Regions from separate parts of the Pseudomonas sp. KH_046_1 genome, predicted to be linked through region 2. Evidence: predicted binding sites of a transcription regulator. Region 2 holds the regulator's gene; the other holds the start of a gene.
What was found. The regulator FliA, encoded in region 2, starts transcription of late flagellar genes. The targets are predictions, from matches to a motif close to CTAAAGTTTNNNNNNNNNNNGCCGNTAA.
Positions count from the first base shown of each region.

Region 1 (8,124 bases), 600 kb from region 2:
CGTCAACGAATGACCGGCAGTCAGCTCGAACGCCCTGCGGCGCACAGGACCCGCCAACCGAGATTGGTCTGCAAACCACTGTCTCTGTTCAACATCAGCTTCGGTTACCGGAACTTATAAAAGACCTGTACATCGTTGATGCACGCTGGATGAGCAAGGAGGTCGAGTTTGGAGCGCTGCTGGAAAACCTCCAGAGGCCACGGGAAAAGACGGCGTACGTGATTCTGTTTGTCACTTGTGCCGTTTCGGAGACTTTACTGAAGGCCAGTGCGCTTAAACATTCAAAGCAGGCCAGCAAGCGCAGTGCCGCCTTTCATGTTGCCTACAATCTGGACTCGCACAGGTTGTCGGTCATTGATCAGGCCGGGCAACCGGCGAACAACAACGTGTAGTACAGGTCAGACCATCGAGAAGGAGAAAATCAGGAAATCATCAGCGCAAACGAAAACACCCGACAACGTAGTAACTGGCGTCACACCCCGTTTTCAGGTACCTGACCTCGTCGAGGACGAGGTCAGGTATCCATCACGATTTCAAAGGTCTCAGAACAGCTTCCGGCCTTTGTTCGCCGCAATGCGCATGCGCAGGGCGTTGAGCTTGATGAAGCCCGCTGCATCCGCCTGGTTGTACGCGCCGCCATCTTCTTCGAAGGTAGCGATGTTGGCGTCGAACAGCGAGTCGTCGGACTTGCGCCCAGTGACGATCACATTGCCCTTGTACAGTTTCAGGCGCACAACGCCGTTCACGTTGACCTGGGACGCATCGATCATCTGTTGCAGCATCAGACGCTCAGGGCTCCACCAGTAGCCGGTGTAGATCAGGCTGGCGTACTTGGGCATCAGCTCGTCCTTGAGGTGAGCCACTTCGCGGTCCAGGGTGATCGACTCGATCGCACGGTGGGCACGCAGCATGATGGTGCCGCCAGGGGTTTCGTAGCAGCCACGGGACTTCATGCCCACGTAACGGTTCTCGACGATGTCGAGACGGCCGATACCGTGTTCGCCACCGATACGGTTCAGGGTCGCCAGCACGGTAGCCGGGGTCATTTCGACGCCGTCCAGTGCGACGATATCGCCGTTGCGGTAGGTCAGTTCCAGGTATTGCGCTTTATCTGGAGCCTTCTCCGGGGAGACGGTCCATTTCCACATGTCTTCTTCGTGCTCGGTCCAGGTGTCTTCCAGCACGCCGCCTTCATAGGAGATGTGCAGCAGGTTGGCATCCATCGAGTACGGGGATTTTTTCTTGCCGTGACGCTCGATCGGGATGTTGTGCTTTTCAGCATAATCCATCAGCTTTTCACGGGAGAGCAGGTCCCATTCGCGCCACGGAGCAATCACTTTCACACCTGGCTTCAACGCGTAGGCGCCCAGTTCGAAACGAACCTGGTCGTTGCCCTTGCCGGTGGCACCGTGGGAAATGGCGTCAGCGCCGGTTTCGTTGGCGATTTCGATCAAGCGCTTGGCGATCAACGGACGAGCGATGGAAGTACCCAGCAGGTACTCGCCTTCGTAAACGGTGTTGGCGCGGAACATCGGGAAAACGAAATCGCGCACGAATTCTTCGCGCAAGTCGTCGATGTAGATCTCTTTCACGCCCATGGCCTGTGCCTTGGCGCGTGCAGGTTCGACCTCTTCGCCCTGACCCAGGTCAGCGGTGAAGGTCACGACTTCACAGTTATAAGTATCCTGCAGCCACTTGAGGATCACCGAAGTGTCCAGGCCGCCGGAATACGCCAGAACGACCTTGTTTACGTCCGCCATGCCATCACTCCACGGGGTTCTACGGAAAGCCGTCAAGTCTACCGCTCATGCAGGATAATTTACAGAGGCGCGACAGCTTATGACGACGAAGCGACAGATTCTGTCGAGGGCGCGACGATTACAGCCGAGTCAGGAAGTGGCCGAAGTGGCCGCTTTCGTCACTTGCGGGGCGACTTGTTCCGCTGGGGCTCCGCGCTCCAGGCGCACCGCAACTCGACGGTTCTTCGCGCGGTTGGCGTTGTTGGTGTTAGGCGCCAACGGATAACGCTCGCCATGGAAACGCACGGTGATTTGCGACTCCTGGATGCCGTTGGCCTTGAAGAACTCCAGCACTGCCAGGGCTCGGCGCCGCGACAGGTCGCGGTTGGTCAGACGGTTGCCGCTGTTGTCGGAGTGACCGTCGAGTTCGATGTGATTGACCGTCGGATCGGCCTTCATGTACTCCAGCATCACCTGCAGTTTGGTTTTTGCGGCGCTGTCGAGTTCGATTCCGCCGCCGGGGAAGCCGATTTCGGATTGCTTCACCTGTTCGAAATTCTGTGGCAACAGTTTCGCCACACAACCCTGGTAGTCGGCAAACGCCTTGGTGAACCTGACCGGCAACAAGCGTACTTCCGACACCCGCCCATCCCCCGAGGAATGTCGAACCACCGGACTGCGACCGTCCATCAGTCCGCTGATCAGGCGTCCGGCCTGAACCTGTGAACTGTTGAACAATACGTTGCCGCTGCCGATTCTCACTGTGCCCAGGTTGATATCGTCACGCCCCGGTTGCCACGGCGCGGCAGCGGCCAGCAGCGTCGCCGAGCCACCGCCAATCATCGGGCTGTAGGTTTTCAGACGAAACGTCGCCTGCTCGCCGGCACGGCGCACGAACTCGCCCGAACCGAAGTCAGTAATCGGCTGAGTCAGGCGGCATTCGAACTTGTCACCCTCGACCGTCCACTCAATGCTCTCCAGACGGGTCTGGAAAGTGAGCGCCATCGCGGGAAGGCTGGCAAACACACTGAGCAAGGCTAAAAAACGCTGGCGCACGGGAGGCTCCACTGGCTTCTACAACAAAAAGACCGACACACACATGTTTACGGCATACCTGTTGGATATCGGAAGCTTCCTGCAAAACTTGATAGCGAGTGCCTGCAAGAGTCTTTTCCGGTAGCATTCCCTTGAGTTTGACCCGCCTGGAATCCCCTCATGTCCGACCGCCTGACCCTGCTGCGTCCCGACGACTGGCATATTCATCTTCGCGATGGTGCCGTGTTGACCAATACCGTCGCGGATGTCGCGCGCACCTTTGGCCGCGCCATCATCATGCCCAACCTGGTTCCACCGGTGCGCAACGCGGCCGAAGCCGACGGCTATCGCCAGCGGATTCTCGCTGCCCGCCCGGCCGGCAGCCTGTTCGAGCCACTGATGGTCCTGTACCTGACCGACCGCACCCAGCCCGAAGAAATTCGCGAGGCCAAGGCCAGCGGATTCATTCACGCCGCCAAGCTGTACCCGGCCGGCGCGACTACCAACTCGGACTCTGGCGTCACCAGCATCGACAAGATCTTCCCTGCACTCGAGGCCATGGCCGAAGTCGGGATGCCCTTGTTGGTCCACGGTGAAGTCACCCGGGGCGATGTCGATGTGTTCGATCGCGAAAAAATCTTCATCGACGAGCACATGCGTCGTGTGGTCGAACGTTTCCCGACCCTCAAAGTGGTCTTCGAACACATCACCACCACGGACGCCGTGCAGTTCGTCAACTCGGCTTCGGCCAACGTCGGCGCGACCATCACCGCGCACCACCTGCTGTACAACCGCAACCACATGCTGGTGGGCGGGATTCGGCCGCACTTCTATTGCCTGCCGATCCTCAAGCGCAATACCCACCAGGAAGCCCTGCTCGACGCCGCCACCAGCGGCAGCGATAAGTTCTTCCTCGGCACCGACTCGGCGCCCCACGCCCAGCACGCCAAGGAAGCGGCCTGCGGTTGCGCCGGTTGCTACACCGCCTATGCGGCCATCGAGATGTATGCCGAAGCCTTCGAACAGCGCAACGCGCTGGACAAACTCGAAGCCTTCGCCAGCCTCAACGGCCCCAGGTTCTATGGTCTGCCGGCGAACACCGATAGCATCACCCTGGTCCGCGAAGAGTGGACCGCCCCGACCAGCCTGCCATTTGGCGAGCTGACCGTTATCCCGCTGCGCGCCGGTGAAAAACTGCGCTGGCGCCTGCTGGAGGAACACGCGTGAGTGAAAACCATTTCGACGACGAACTGGAAGGCAATGGCGGCGGAGGCGGCCCTCGTCATCCAATGGCGGCAAGGTTCCGTGGTTACCTGCCGGTTGTCGTCGACGTAGAAACCGGTGGCTTCAATTCGGCCACCGACGCCCTTCTGGAGATCGCCGCGACCACCATCGCCATGGATGAAAAGGGTTTTGTTTACCCGGATCACACCTACTTCTTCCGTGTCGAGCCGTTTGAAGGCGCGAACATCGAAGCCGCTGCCCTGGAATTCACCGGGATCAAACTCGATCACCCGCTGCGCATGGCAGTGAGTGAAGAGTCGGCCCTGAACGATATCTTCCGCGGCGTGCGCAAGGCCCTCAAGGCCAATGGTTGCAAACGGGCGATCCTGGTCGGGCATAACAGCAGCTTCGACCTGGGCTTCCTCAATGCTGCGGTTGCGCGGCTGGACATGAAGCGCAATCCGTTCCACCCGTTCTCCAGTTTCGATACCGCAACGCTCGCCGGCCTCGCTTACGGCCAGACCGTGCTGGCCAAGGCGTGCCAGGCAGCAGACATCGACTTCGACGGTCGTGAGGCTCACTCGGCTCGCTATGACACCGAGAAGACGGCCGAGCTGTTCTGCGGCATCGTCAATCGCTGGAAACAGATGGGTGGCTGGGAAGACTTCAACGACTGAGTGCACTCTCGAATCAATGTGGGAGCGAGCTTGCTCGCGAAAGCGGTGTGTCATTCAACAAAAATGCTGGCTGACACTCCCTCTTCGCGAGCAAGCCCGCTCCCATGTTTCCCATCCGATGAAATCGTCGACCTGTACAGCCATCGCCGGGAAGAGCGCATTTATCCCCGGGCAATCAGGCTCAAATCCCCGAAGTATCCGATTAAAAACAAAAATGCCAGTCAGCTTAACTGACTGGCATTACCCCGCAGGGTGCATCTTTTTCATCCAGAGTCAGCAGATCACTGAGCCGCCTGATTCTCCGACAAAATCAACTTGCCTTCCTTATCCACCGGAATCTGGTTGCCTGGATCACGATCCATGCGCACTTTGCCTTCCTTGCCGTCCAGCGAATACCGCACGTCGTAACCTACAACCTTGTCACTGATGTCGTTGACCGTGTTACAGCGGGTCTGGGTGGTGGTGTAGGTGTCACGCTCTTGCATGCCTTCCTGCACCTTGTTGCCGGCGTAACCACCACCGACAGCACCTGCGACCGTGGCGATCTTCTTACCGGTGCCGCCACCGATCTGGTTACCCAGCAAACCACCTGCCAATGCACCGACCACCGTACCGGCGATCTGATGTTGATCTTTCACCGGCGCCTGCCGGGTGACCGCTACATCCTTGCATACTTCACGTGGAGTCTTGATTTGTGTCTTGACCGGCTCAACGGCGAGTACTTGCGCGTACTCCGGGCCGCTTTTAACCAGGCTGTAGGTGGCCACAGCACCCCCGGCAGTTACACCGACAGCACCCAGTACAGCACCAACCAGCATCGACTTGTTCACATGAACCTCCTGGACCATCACATGCGGAACGTGTCCGCGCTTCTCCCTGCCTTGGAGCACAAAAAAAGGCGCGAGTTCAACTCGCGCCTTTTTCGGACTACATCGCTTAAAGACTTTTCCTTCAAGGACGGTCGTCGACTTCCTTCTCGGTATTGGCCGGAGGAATCAGGTCTTCCGTGCTCAGGTTCAGCCAGATCAGCACCACGTTCGCGATGTAGATCGACGAGTAAGTACCCGCCAGAACACCGATGAACAGGGCGATGGAGAAGCCGAACAGGTTGTCGCCACCGAAGAACAGCAGGGCCGCGATCGCCAGCAAGGTGGAGATCGAAGTCGCCATGGTCCGCAGCAGGGTTTGCGTGGTCGAGATGTTGATGTTCTCGATCAGGCTGGCCTTGCGCAGTACACGGAAGTTCTCACGAACCCGGTCGAATACCACGATGGTGTCGTTGAGCGAGTAACCGATGATCGCCAGTACCGCCGCCAGCACCGTCAGGTCGAAGGTGATCTGGAAGAACGACAGGATACCGATGGTCACGATCACGTCGTGGATCAGGGAAACGATCGCACCGACCGCAAACTTCCACTGAAAGCGAAAAGCCAGGTAGATCAGGATCCCGCCCAGCGCCATCAGCATGCCGAGGCCGCCCTGGTCGCGCAGCTCTTCACCCACCTGCGGGCCGACGAACTCGACACGCTTGACCGTCGCCGGGTTATCGCCGCCGACCTTCTGCAAGGCTTCGGCTACCTGGTGACCCAGTTGTGGGTCTTCGCCAGGCATGCGCACCAGCAGGTCGGTGGTTGCACCGAAGTTCTGCACGACCGCATCGTTATAACCGGCGCTCACCAGCTGCTCACGCACCTTGGAGACGTCAGCCGGACGCTCGTAGGTCAGCTCGATGAGCGTACCGCCGGTGAAGTCCAGGCCCCAGTTCATGCCCTTATGGAAGACACTGAATATTGCCAGTGCGGTAAGGAACAATGTGACGCCGAACGCGAAGTTGCGAACGCCCATGAAGTTGATTGTACGTAACATGGCAGCCCCTTAAATCCACAACTTCTTGAAGTCACGACCGCCGAAGATCAGGTTGACCATCGCGCGGGTCACCATGATGGCCGTGAACATCGAGGTAAAGATCCCGAGGGACATGGTCACTGCGAAGCCCTTGACCGGACCTGTGCCCATGGCAAAGAGGATGCCGCCGACCAGCAAAGTGGTCAGGTTGGCGTCGAGAATCGCGGTGAATGCCCGGCCGAAGCCTTCGTTGATTGCACGCTGCACGGTCATGCCGGCGGCGATCTCTTCACGGATCCGCGAGAAGATCAGCACGTTGGCGTCGACCGCCATGCCCATGGTCAACACGATACCGGCGATACCCGGCAGGGTCAGCGTTGCACCCAGCAGCGACATCAAGGCCAGCAGCATCACCATGTTCACCGTCAGCGCGACGGTGGCGATGAGGCCGAAGAAGCGGTAGATGGCCATGATGAACAGCGAGACGAACAGCATGCCCCACAGCGATGCATCGATACCCTTGGTGATGTTGTCGGCACCCAGGCTCGGGCCAATGGTGCGTTCTTCAGCGAAGTACATCGGCGCCGCCAGACCACCGGCACGCAGCAGCAGCGCCAGTTCGGACGATTCGCCCTGGCCGTTCAGGCCGGTGATGCGGAACTGCGCGCCCAGCGGCGACTGAATGGTCGCCAGGCTGATGATCTTCTTCTCTTCCTTGAACGTCTGCACCGGCACGTCTTTCTCGACGCCGTTGACCACTTGCTTGACGTAAGTGGTAACCGGACGCTGCTCGATGAAGATCACCGCCATGCTGCGACCGACGTTCGAACGGGTCGCACGGTTCATCAGCTCGCCGCCGTGGCCGTCCAGACGAATGTTCACTTCCGGAGTGCCCTGCTCACCGAAACCGGCCTTGGCGTCAGTCACCTGGTCACCGGTGATGATCAGGCCACGCTCGATGAGCGCAGGAGGACGGTTGCCCTCACGGAACTCGAAGGATTCGGAAGTGGCTTTCGAAGCACCAGGCTCAGCGGCCAGACGGAACTCGAGGTTGGCCGTCTTGCCGAGGATACGCTTGGCTTCGGCGGTGTCCTGCACGCCCGGCAGCTCAACCACGATACGGTTGGCGCCCTGACGCTGGACGATCGGTTCGGCAACACCCAGCTCGTTGACGCGGTTACGTACCGTGGTCAAGTTCTGCTTGATGGAGTATTCGCGGATTTCCGCCAGCTTGGCCGGGGTCATCGCCAGACGCAGCACCGGTTGACCATTGAGGTCGGCCGGAACAATGTCGAAATCGTTGAAGTTCTTGCGAATGATCGAACGGGCCTGTTCGCGGGTCGCTTCATCAGAGAAGCCCAGCTGAATGGCGCCATCGAGTTGCGGCAGGCTGCGATAGCGCAGTTTCTCTTTACGCAACAGACTCTTGACGTCGCCTTCGTAGACTTTCAGGCGCGCGTCGAGGGCTTTGTCCATGTCCACTTCCAGCAGGAAGTGCACACCACCGGACAAGTCCAGACCCAGCTTCATCGGGTGCGCAGCGAGGTTGCGCAGCCATTGCGGGGTGGTTTGTGCCAGGTTCAGTGCAACGACGTAGTCATCAC
Region 1 is NZ_CM174481.1:1,103,446-1,111,569, reverse strand. Features, by position in the region: gene AC3IT9_RS04960 (hypothetical protein) at 1-392, shown strand, start outside; gene AC3IT9_RS04955 (argininosuccinate synthase) at 543-1,760, opposite strand; gene AC3IT9_RS04950 (flagellar protein MotY) at 1,890-2,795, opposite strand; gene pyrC (dihydroorotase) at 2,955-4,001, shown strand; gene rnt (ribonuclease T) at 3,998-4,675, shown strand; gene AC3IT9_RS04935 (glycine zipper 2TM domain-containing protein) at 4,957-5,505, opposite strand; gene secF (protein translocase subunit SecF) at 5,627-6,541, opposite strand; gene secD (protein translocase subunit SecD) at 6,551-8,124, opposite strand, start outside.
Region 1: the regulator FliA is predicted to act here: its motif matches at 2,861-2,888, upstream of AC3IT9_RS04950 (flagellar protein MotY).

Region 2 (8,124 bases):
CAGCGCGCCCAGGCGCAATCCCTCGGTTATACGGTGGTCGATGCCAGTACCGTAGTGGCTACCCACTTGAACCAGATTCTCTACAAGCATTCCAGTGAACTGATCGGTCACGAAGAAGTGCAGCAACTCATGCAATTGCTGGGCAAAAGCTCGCCGAAACTGGCCGAGGAGCTGGTGCCGGGCGTGGTTTCGCTGTCGCAGCTGCTCAAGGTGCTGCAGGCGCTGTTGGCCGAACAAGTGCCGGTGCGCGACATCCGCAGCATTGCCGAGGCCATCGCCAACAATGCCGCCAAGAGTCAAGATACCGCCGCGCTGGTGGCTGCCGTGCGGGTTGGCGTATCCCGTGCAATCGTCCAAAGCATTGTAGGCACTGAGTCGGAGCTGCCAGTCATCACGCTGGAGCCAAGGTTGGAACAGATATTGCTCAATAGTCTGCAAAAGGCTGGGCAAGGCTCGGAAGAGGGCGTTCTGCTGGAGCCAAGCATGGCTGAGAAGCTGCAACGCTCGCTGATCGACGCAGCGCAGCGCCAGGAGATGCAAGGTCAGCCGGTGATTCTGCTGGTGGCCGGTCCGGTTCGCGCGATGCTCTCGCGATTTGGTCGGCTCGCAGTCCCGGGTTTGCACGTGTTGGCTTACCAGGAAATCCCTGACAACAAGCAAGTGACCATCGTTGCGACAGTAGGGCCCAACGGCTGAGGTAGTGGTTTATGCAAGTTAAGCGTTTTTTCGCCGCCGATATGCGTCAGGCCATGAAGCTGGTTCGCGATGAGCTGGGCGCTGATGCCGCCATCATTGGCAACCGCCGGATCGCTGGAGGTGTCGAACTGACGGCTGCACTGGATTACAAGTTGTCGGCGCTGGCGCCGCGGGTTCCGAACATGGAACTCGAAGACGAGCTGCGCAAGACTCAGTCGCGGATCGTCACTGCCCAGGCCGAACTGAGTCTGCGTGGCGACGGCGAGAGCGACAATGCGACCAATCGCCAGTTGTTCGCCGGCTTGCCGCTCACCGCAGCCGAGCCGTTGATCGAGCCCACCTACGCCGAACCCCGTCGCCCCGCACCGGCCGCTGCACCAGCCTCCACTGGCGTGGACCCGCGCGCGTTCGACTCGATGCGTTTCGAGCTCAACAGCCTGCGCGAACTCATGGAAGTCCAGCTCGGCTCGCTGGCCTGGAATCAGCTGCAGGGCAGCCGTCCGGACCAGGCCAACCTCTGGCGTCGCCTGCAACGCATCGGCCTGTCCGGCCCGCTGTCGCGCGACCTTTTGGCGATGATCACCGATATCGAAGAGCCTCGTCAGGCCTGGCGCATGTTGCTGGCGCACCTGGCGCGCATGATCGTTACCCCGGAAGTCGAGCCGCTGGAAGAGGGCGGTGTGATCGCCATGGTCGGCCCGGCCGGCATGGGCAAGACCACCACCCTGGCCAAGCTGGCTGCCCGTTACGTGCTCAAGTACGGCGCGCAGAACATAGCGCTGGTGAGCATGGACAGCTTCCGCATCGGTGCCCAGGAGCAGCTCAAGACCCTGGGGCGCATCCTCAATGTGCCGGTGACCCACGTCGATCCGGGCCAGTCCCTGGTGCAGGCGCTGGAACCCTTGCTGCGCAAGCGCGTGGTGCTGATCGATACCGCCGGCCTGCAGGCCAGCGACCCGGCCTTGCGCATGCAACTCGAAAGCCTGGCCGGTCGTGGCATCCGCTCGAAAAATTATCTGGTCCTGGCAACCACCAGCCAGAAACAGGTTCTAACCGCCGCCTATCATAGTTACAAGCGTTGCGGGCTCGCTGGCTGCATCCTGACTAAACTGGATGAAACGGCTAGTCTGGGTGAGGTGTTGAGCCTTGCCATCAGTCATGAGTTGCCGGTGGCCTACCTGACCGATGGCCCGCGGATCCCGGATGATTTGCATCTGCCGCGTCGTCACCAGTTGGTCAGTCGCGCCGTGAGCGTGCAAATGCAGGAAGAACCCAGCGAAGAAGCCATGGCTGACATGTTCGCTGACATCTACCACAGCCCGACCAAGCAGGTTGGCTGAGGTAAAAATGAACAGTTTTTGTACCTACATCGATGGTCTGCCATGCATTGTTCCGTTTGTGAACGCGCAGCCAGTAATGTGGCCTCCGTCTATGCAAGACAAGGTAAAGAAATAACATGGGCAGCATGCATCCCGTACAGGTGATCGCGGTGACCGGCGGCAAAGGTGGCGTCGGGAAAACTAATGTGTCAGTGAACTTGTCCCTGGCTCTGGCTGAGCTTGGCCGGCGCGTCATGCTGTTGGACGCCGACCTGGGACTGGCGAACGTCGACGTTCTGCTGGGCCTGACACCCAAACGTACCCTGGCCGACGTGATCGAAGGCCGCTGCGAACTGCGCGATGTACTGTTGCAGGGACCCGGTGGCATCCGTATCGTTCCGGCCGCATCCGGCACTCAGAGCATGGTGCATCTGAGTCCCGCGCAACACGCCGGCCTGATCCAGGCCTTCAGCGATATCGGCGACAACCTCGACGTATTGGTGATCGATACCGCGGCGGGCATTGGTGACTCGGTAGTCAGTTTCGTTCGCGCAGCCCAGGAAGTGCTGCTGGTGGTGTGCGACGAGCCGACCTCGATCACTGACGCCTACGCATTGATCAAACTGCTTAACCGTGACTACGGCATGAACCGCTTCCGGGTCCTGGCCAACATGGCCCAGAGCCCGCAGGAAGGGCGCAACCTGTTCGCCAAGTTGACCAAGGTCACGGATCGCTTCCTCGACGTCGCCCTGCAATACGTCGGCGCGGTGCCCTACGACGAAAGTGTGCGCAAGGCCGTGCAGAAGCAGCGCGCCGTCTACGAGGCGTTCCCGCGTTCCAAGTGCTCGCTGGCATTCAAGGCCATCGCACAGAAGGTCGATACCTGGCCGCTGCCTGCCAACCCGCGCGGGCACCTGGAGTTTTTCGTCGAGCGGCTCGTGCAGCAGACAGCAGGACCGGTTCTATGACAGCAAGCGGTTACAACCTCTACAAAAAATCGGCGCGTGATGCGCAGTACGAGCTGATCGAGCGTTACGCGCCGCTGGTTAAACGCATTGCCTACCACTTGTTGGCGCGCCTGCCGGCCAGTGTCCAGGTCGAAGACCTGATCCAGGCCGGGATGATCGGCCTGCTTGAAGTGTCGACCAAATATGACGCCAGCAAAGGCGCCAGTTTCGAGACGTACGCGGGCATTCGAATCCGCGGCGCCATGCTCGATGAAGTGCGCAAGGGGGACTGGGCGCCACGTTCGGTTCACCGCAATACACGCATGGTCAGCGACGCCATTCGCTCGATTGAAGCGAAAACCGGCCGTGACGCTAAAGATCACGAAGTTGCGGCCGAACTCCAATTGAGTCTCGACGATTACTACGGGATTTTGAACGACACCCTGGGCAGCCGGCTGTTCAGTTTCGACGATCTGTTGCAGGACGGCGAACACGAAGGGCTGCACGAGGATGGCGCGAGTGCTCATATCGAACCGTCACGCGACCTGGAAGATGAACGCTTCCAGGCTGCGCTGGCGGATGCGATTGCCAATTTGCCGGAGCGTGAGCGACTGGTGTTGGCGCTGTACTACGACGAAGAGTTGAACCTCAAGGAAATCGGTGAGGTCCTGGGGGTCAGCGAATCTCGGGTCAGCCAGTTACACAGCCAGTGCGCGGCCCGTTTGCGGGGGCGTTTGGGGGAGTGGCGAGCGCGCTGAAGGCAGTGTGGGGGACACTGCGAACGAGGCCGGTGTGGTGTTGAACTGCGCCGGTCGCGATCTGTTGTGCTCCAGACAGTCATCGAGTGCTTTGCCGGATTGATTGAAATGGCGCGTCCAGGTGCTGGGCGCGTTTAAGACTGCTTGGAGGTCGAATTGGACAAGAACATGAAAATCCTCATCGTTGATGACTTCTCAACGATGCGGCGGATCATCAAGAACCTGCTGCGTGACCTTGGGTTCACCAACACCGTCGAGGCCGACGATGGCACAACCGCCATTCCGGTGCTCAACAGCGGAAGCATCGACTTTCTGGTAACGGACTGGAACATGCCTGGCATGACCGGTATCGATCTGCTGCGCCACGTGCGTGCCGATGAAAAGCTCAAGCACTTGCCGGTGCTGATGGTGACCGCTGAAGCCAAGCGCGAGCAGATCATCGAAGCGGCCCAGGCCGGTGTTAACGGCTATGTGGTCAAACCCTTCACGGCCCAGGCGTTGAAAGAAAAAATCGAGAAGATTTTCGAACGCATCGGTTGATGAGTGCGCCACGGGGGAGCTATGGGCAATAACGAAACTTCATTGGGCGACTTTGAGTCGACCCTGAAAAAACACGCCGTCGAATTGGTCGCCAGCCTTGAAAAAGGCAAGTTCGGCGACGCGGTGCAATTGATCCATGAGCTCAACCAGACCCGTGACCGCGGCCTGTATCAGGAAGTGGGCAAGCTCACTCGCGAACTGCATAGCGCGATCGTCAATTTCCAGATTGACCCGCACATGCCGCAAGCCGAAGAAGTGTCGCAGATCACCGACGCCACCGAGCGTCTGGGCTATGTCGTGAAGCTGACCGAGGCAGCGGCCAACCGCACCATGGATCTGGTGGAAAGTGCCACGCCGCTGGTCAATGGCCTGGCGGATGAAGCCAAGGTCTTGAGCGCGGACTGGGGACGGTTCATGCGTCGTGAGGTCGGCGCTGAAGAGTTCCGCGAACTGGCCCGGCGGGTCGACGGATTCCTGGTGCGCAGCGGCACGGACAATCGCGCGGTGTCGGGCAACCTCAACGACATCCTGCTCGCCCAGGATTACCAGGACCTCACAGGCCAGGTGATCAAGCGTGTGACCCAGTTGGTCACCGAAGTTGAAAGCAACCTGCTCAAGCTCGTGCTGATGGCCAGTCAGGTGGACCGCTTTGCGGGCATCGAGCATGACCGCGAAGCGATGCTTGCAGAAAAAGATCCACAAAAACATCTCTCTCAGGGTGAAGGTCCGCAGATTCATGCCGATAAAAGAGAAGACGTTGTGTCCGGTCAGGACGATGTGGACGATTTGTTATCCAGCCTGGGATTTTAGAGTTTTAGAATTTTAGGTTTTTTGGGTTTTTAGACCTGTAGGAGCACCCCCCTTAATGAGCTTCGGCGCCGATGAAGAGATCCTTCAGGATTTCCTGGTTGAGGCCGGCGAGATTCTAGAGCAACTGTCCGAGCAACTGGTCGAGCTGGAAAGTCGTCCGGATGATGCGGATCTGCTCAATGCAATTTTTCGCGGTTTTCACACTGTAAAAGGGGGCGCCGGCTTCCTCCAGCTCAACGAGCTGGTGGAGTGCTGCCACATCGCCGAGAACGTGTTCGACATCCTGCGCAAGGGTGAACGTCGCGTCGACTCGGAACTGATGGACGTGGTTCTCGAAGCTCTGGACGCGGTGAACAGCATGTTCAGCGAAGTCCGCGAGCGCAGCCCGATCACCGCTGCGACACCAGAACTGCTTGCGGCGCTGGCCCGTCTGGCCGAGCCGCAATCGGCTGACGAAGTGACGCCTGCGCCCGTCGCCGAAGTGATTGAAGAACCGGTGGCCGAAACCGGTTCCGACGACATCACCGACACCGAATTCGAACAACTGCTGGACTCGCTGAACGCCGTCAAGGCGCAGGCCGAGGCGCCGGCGGCTGCTCCAGCGCCTGTCAGCAATGCCGCTGCCAGCGATGAAATCACTGATGCCGAGTTCGAGTCGTTGCTCGATCAACTGCATGGTAAAGGCCAGTTCGCCGTTGACGCAGTGGTCCCGGCATCAGCTGCGCCAGAAGCGCCGAAAGCGGCAGGCGACAGTTCCGATATTACTGACGACGAATTCGAAGCACTGCTCGACCAACTGCACGGCAAGGGTAACTTTGCTGTCGAGGCACTGGAGTCGGCCATTGCTTGCGTGCCAGCACCTGCCGCGCCAGCCGCCGCAGCGGTCGGCAGCGATCTGATCACCGATCACGAATTTGAATCGCTGCTCGATGAGTTGCACGGCAAAGGCAAGTTCAGCGAAGTCGGCACCGCGACGGTTGCCAGCGGATCGAACACGTCCGTTGCCGTGCCGGCCGCGAAGGCTGCGGCGCCGAAACCGGTGGCCAAGGCACCCGAACCAAAAGCCGAAACGCCGGCTGCAGCCGCTGCACCTGCTGCTGCGCGTGCCCCGGCCGCGCCACCGGCGGAAAAACCGGCGAGCGAAGCCGAGACCACCGTACGCGTCGATACTGCGCGTCTCGACGAGATCATGAACATGGTCGGTGAGTTGGTGCTGGTGCGTAACCGCCTGGTCCGCCTGGGCCTCAACAGCGGCGACGAAGCCATGTCCAAGGCCGTGTCGAACCTCGACGTGGTCACCGCCGACCTGCAAACCGCGGTCATGAAGACCCGGATGCAACCGATCAAGAAAGTCTTCGGGCGCTTCCCGCGCCTGGTTCGCGACCTGGCTCGCCAGCTCAAGAAAGAGATCAACCTGGAACTGGTCGGCGAAGAAACCGACCTCGACAAGAACCTCGTCGAGGCCCTGGCCGACCCGCTGGTCCACTTGGTGCGCAACGCGGTCGACCACGGTATCGAGTCGCCGGAAGAACGCGAAGCGTCGGGCAAGGCCCGGGGCGGCAAGGTGATCCTGGCGGCCGAGCAGGAGGGCGACCACATCCTGCTGTCGATCTCCGATGACGGCAAAGGCATGGACCCGAATGTCCTGCGCTCCATCGCGGTCAAGCGCGGTGTGATGGACAAGGATGCCGCCGATCGCCTGAGCGACACCGAATGCTACAACCTGATCTTCGCCCCGGGTTTCTCGACCAAGACCGAGATCTCCGACGTATCGGGTCGCGGCGTGGGCATGGACGTGGTGAAAACCAAGATTTCCCAGCTCAACGGTTCGATCAACATCTACTCGGCCAAAGGCCAGGGTTCGAAGATCGTCATCAAGGTGCCGTTGACCCTGGCGATCATGCCGACACTGATGGTCATGCTCGGCAACCAGGCGTTTGCGTTCCCGCTGGTGAACGTCAACGAGATCTTCCACCTCGACCTGTCGACCACCAACGTCGTGGACGGCCAGGAAGTGGTGATCGTGCGGGACAAGGCACTGCCATTGTTCTATCTCAAACGCTGGCTGGTCCGCTCCGCCGCTCACGAAGAGCAGCGCGAGGGCCATGTGGTGATCCTTTCGGTGGGCACGCAGCGGATCGGCTTTGTCGTCGATCAACTGGTGGGCCAGGAAGAGGTGGTCATCAAGCCATTGGGCAAAATGCTCCAGGGAACGCCGGGCATGTCAGGCGCCACCATCACCGGTGACGGCCGCATCGCGCTGATTCTCGATGTTCCGAGCATGCTCAAGCGTTACGCCACACGGCGTATTTGATTCTGGTGGAGCGGGGCGCCTGGCCTCGCTCCATCTAATGGAGTGTTTATGGCAGTCAAAGTCCTGGTGGTGGACGATTCGGGGTTTTTCCGCCGCCGCGTCTCGGAAATTCTTTCAGCGGATTCCAATATCCAGGTCGTCGGCACGGCGACCAACGGCAAAGAGGCGATCGATCAGGCACTGGCCCTCAAGCCCGACGTGATCACCATGGACTACGAGATGCCGATGATGGACGGCATCACCGCCGTGCGGCACATCATGCAACGCTGCCCGACCCCGGTCCTGATGTTCTCCTCGCTGACCCACGAAGGCGCCCGGGTCACCCTCGATGCGCTGGATGCCGGTGCGGTGGACTTCCTGCCGAAGAATTTCGAAGACATCTCGCGCAACCCCGAGAAGGTCAAGCAACTGCTGTGCGAAAAGATCCTGAGCATTGCGCGCAGCAATCGTCGAGTCAGTACCTACAGCGCTCCGGCACCTGTCGCTGCGCCAGCCCCGATACATGCGCCTTCGCCTTCGAGCGTTGGCAGCTTTAGTGGCAGTGCGTCCGTGCGTCCGGCACCGATCCCGGCGCGTGCGCATGCGGCCGCCCCTTCGTCGCCCGCGCCGAAACGCAAAGCCTACAAACTGGTGGCCATCGGTACGTCCACCGGCGGCCCGGTTGCGCTGCAACGGGTGTTGACCCAATTGCCGGCCAACTTCCCGGCCCCGATCGTGCTGGTTCAACACATGCCGGCCGC
Region 2 is NZ_CM174481.1:1,707,275-1,715,398, forward strand. Features, by position in the region: gene flhA (flagellar biosynthesis protein FlhA) at 1-696, shown strand, start outside; gene flhF (flagellar biosynthesis GTPase FlhF) at 708-2,036, shown strand; gene fleN (flagellar synthesis regulator FleN) at 2,153-2,983, shown strand; gene fliA (RNA polymerase sigma factor FliA) at 2,980-3,720, shown strand; gene AC3IT9_RS07750 (chemotaxis response regulator CheY) at 3,889-4,260, shown strand; gene AC3IT9_RS07755 (protein phosphatase CheZ) at 4,282-5,070, shown strand; gene AC3IT9_RS07760 (chemotaxis protein CheA) at 5,126-7,384, shown strand; gene AC3IT9_RS07765 (protein-glutamate methylesterase/protein-glutamine glutaminase) at 7,433-8,124, shown strand, end outside.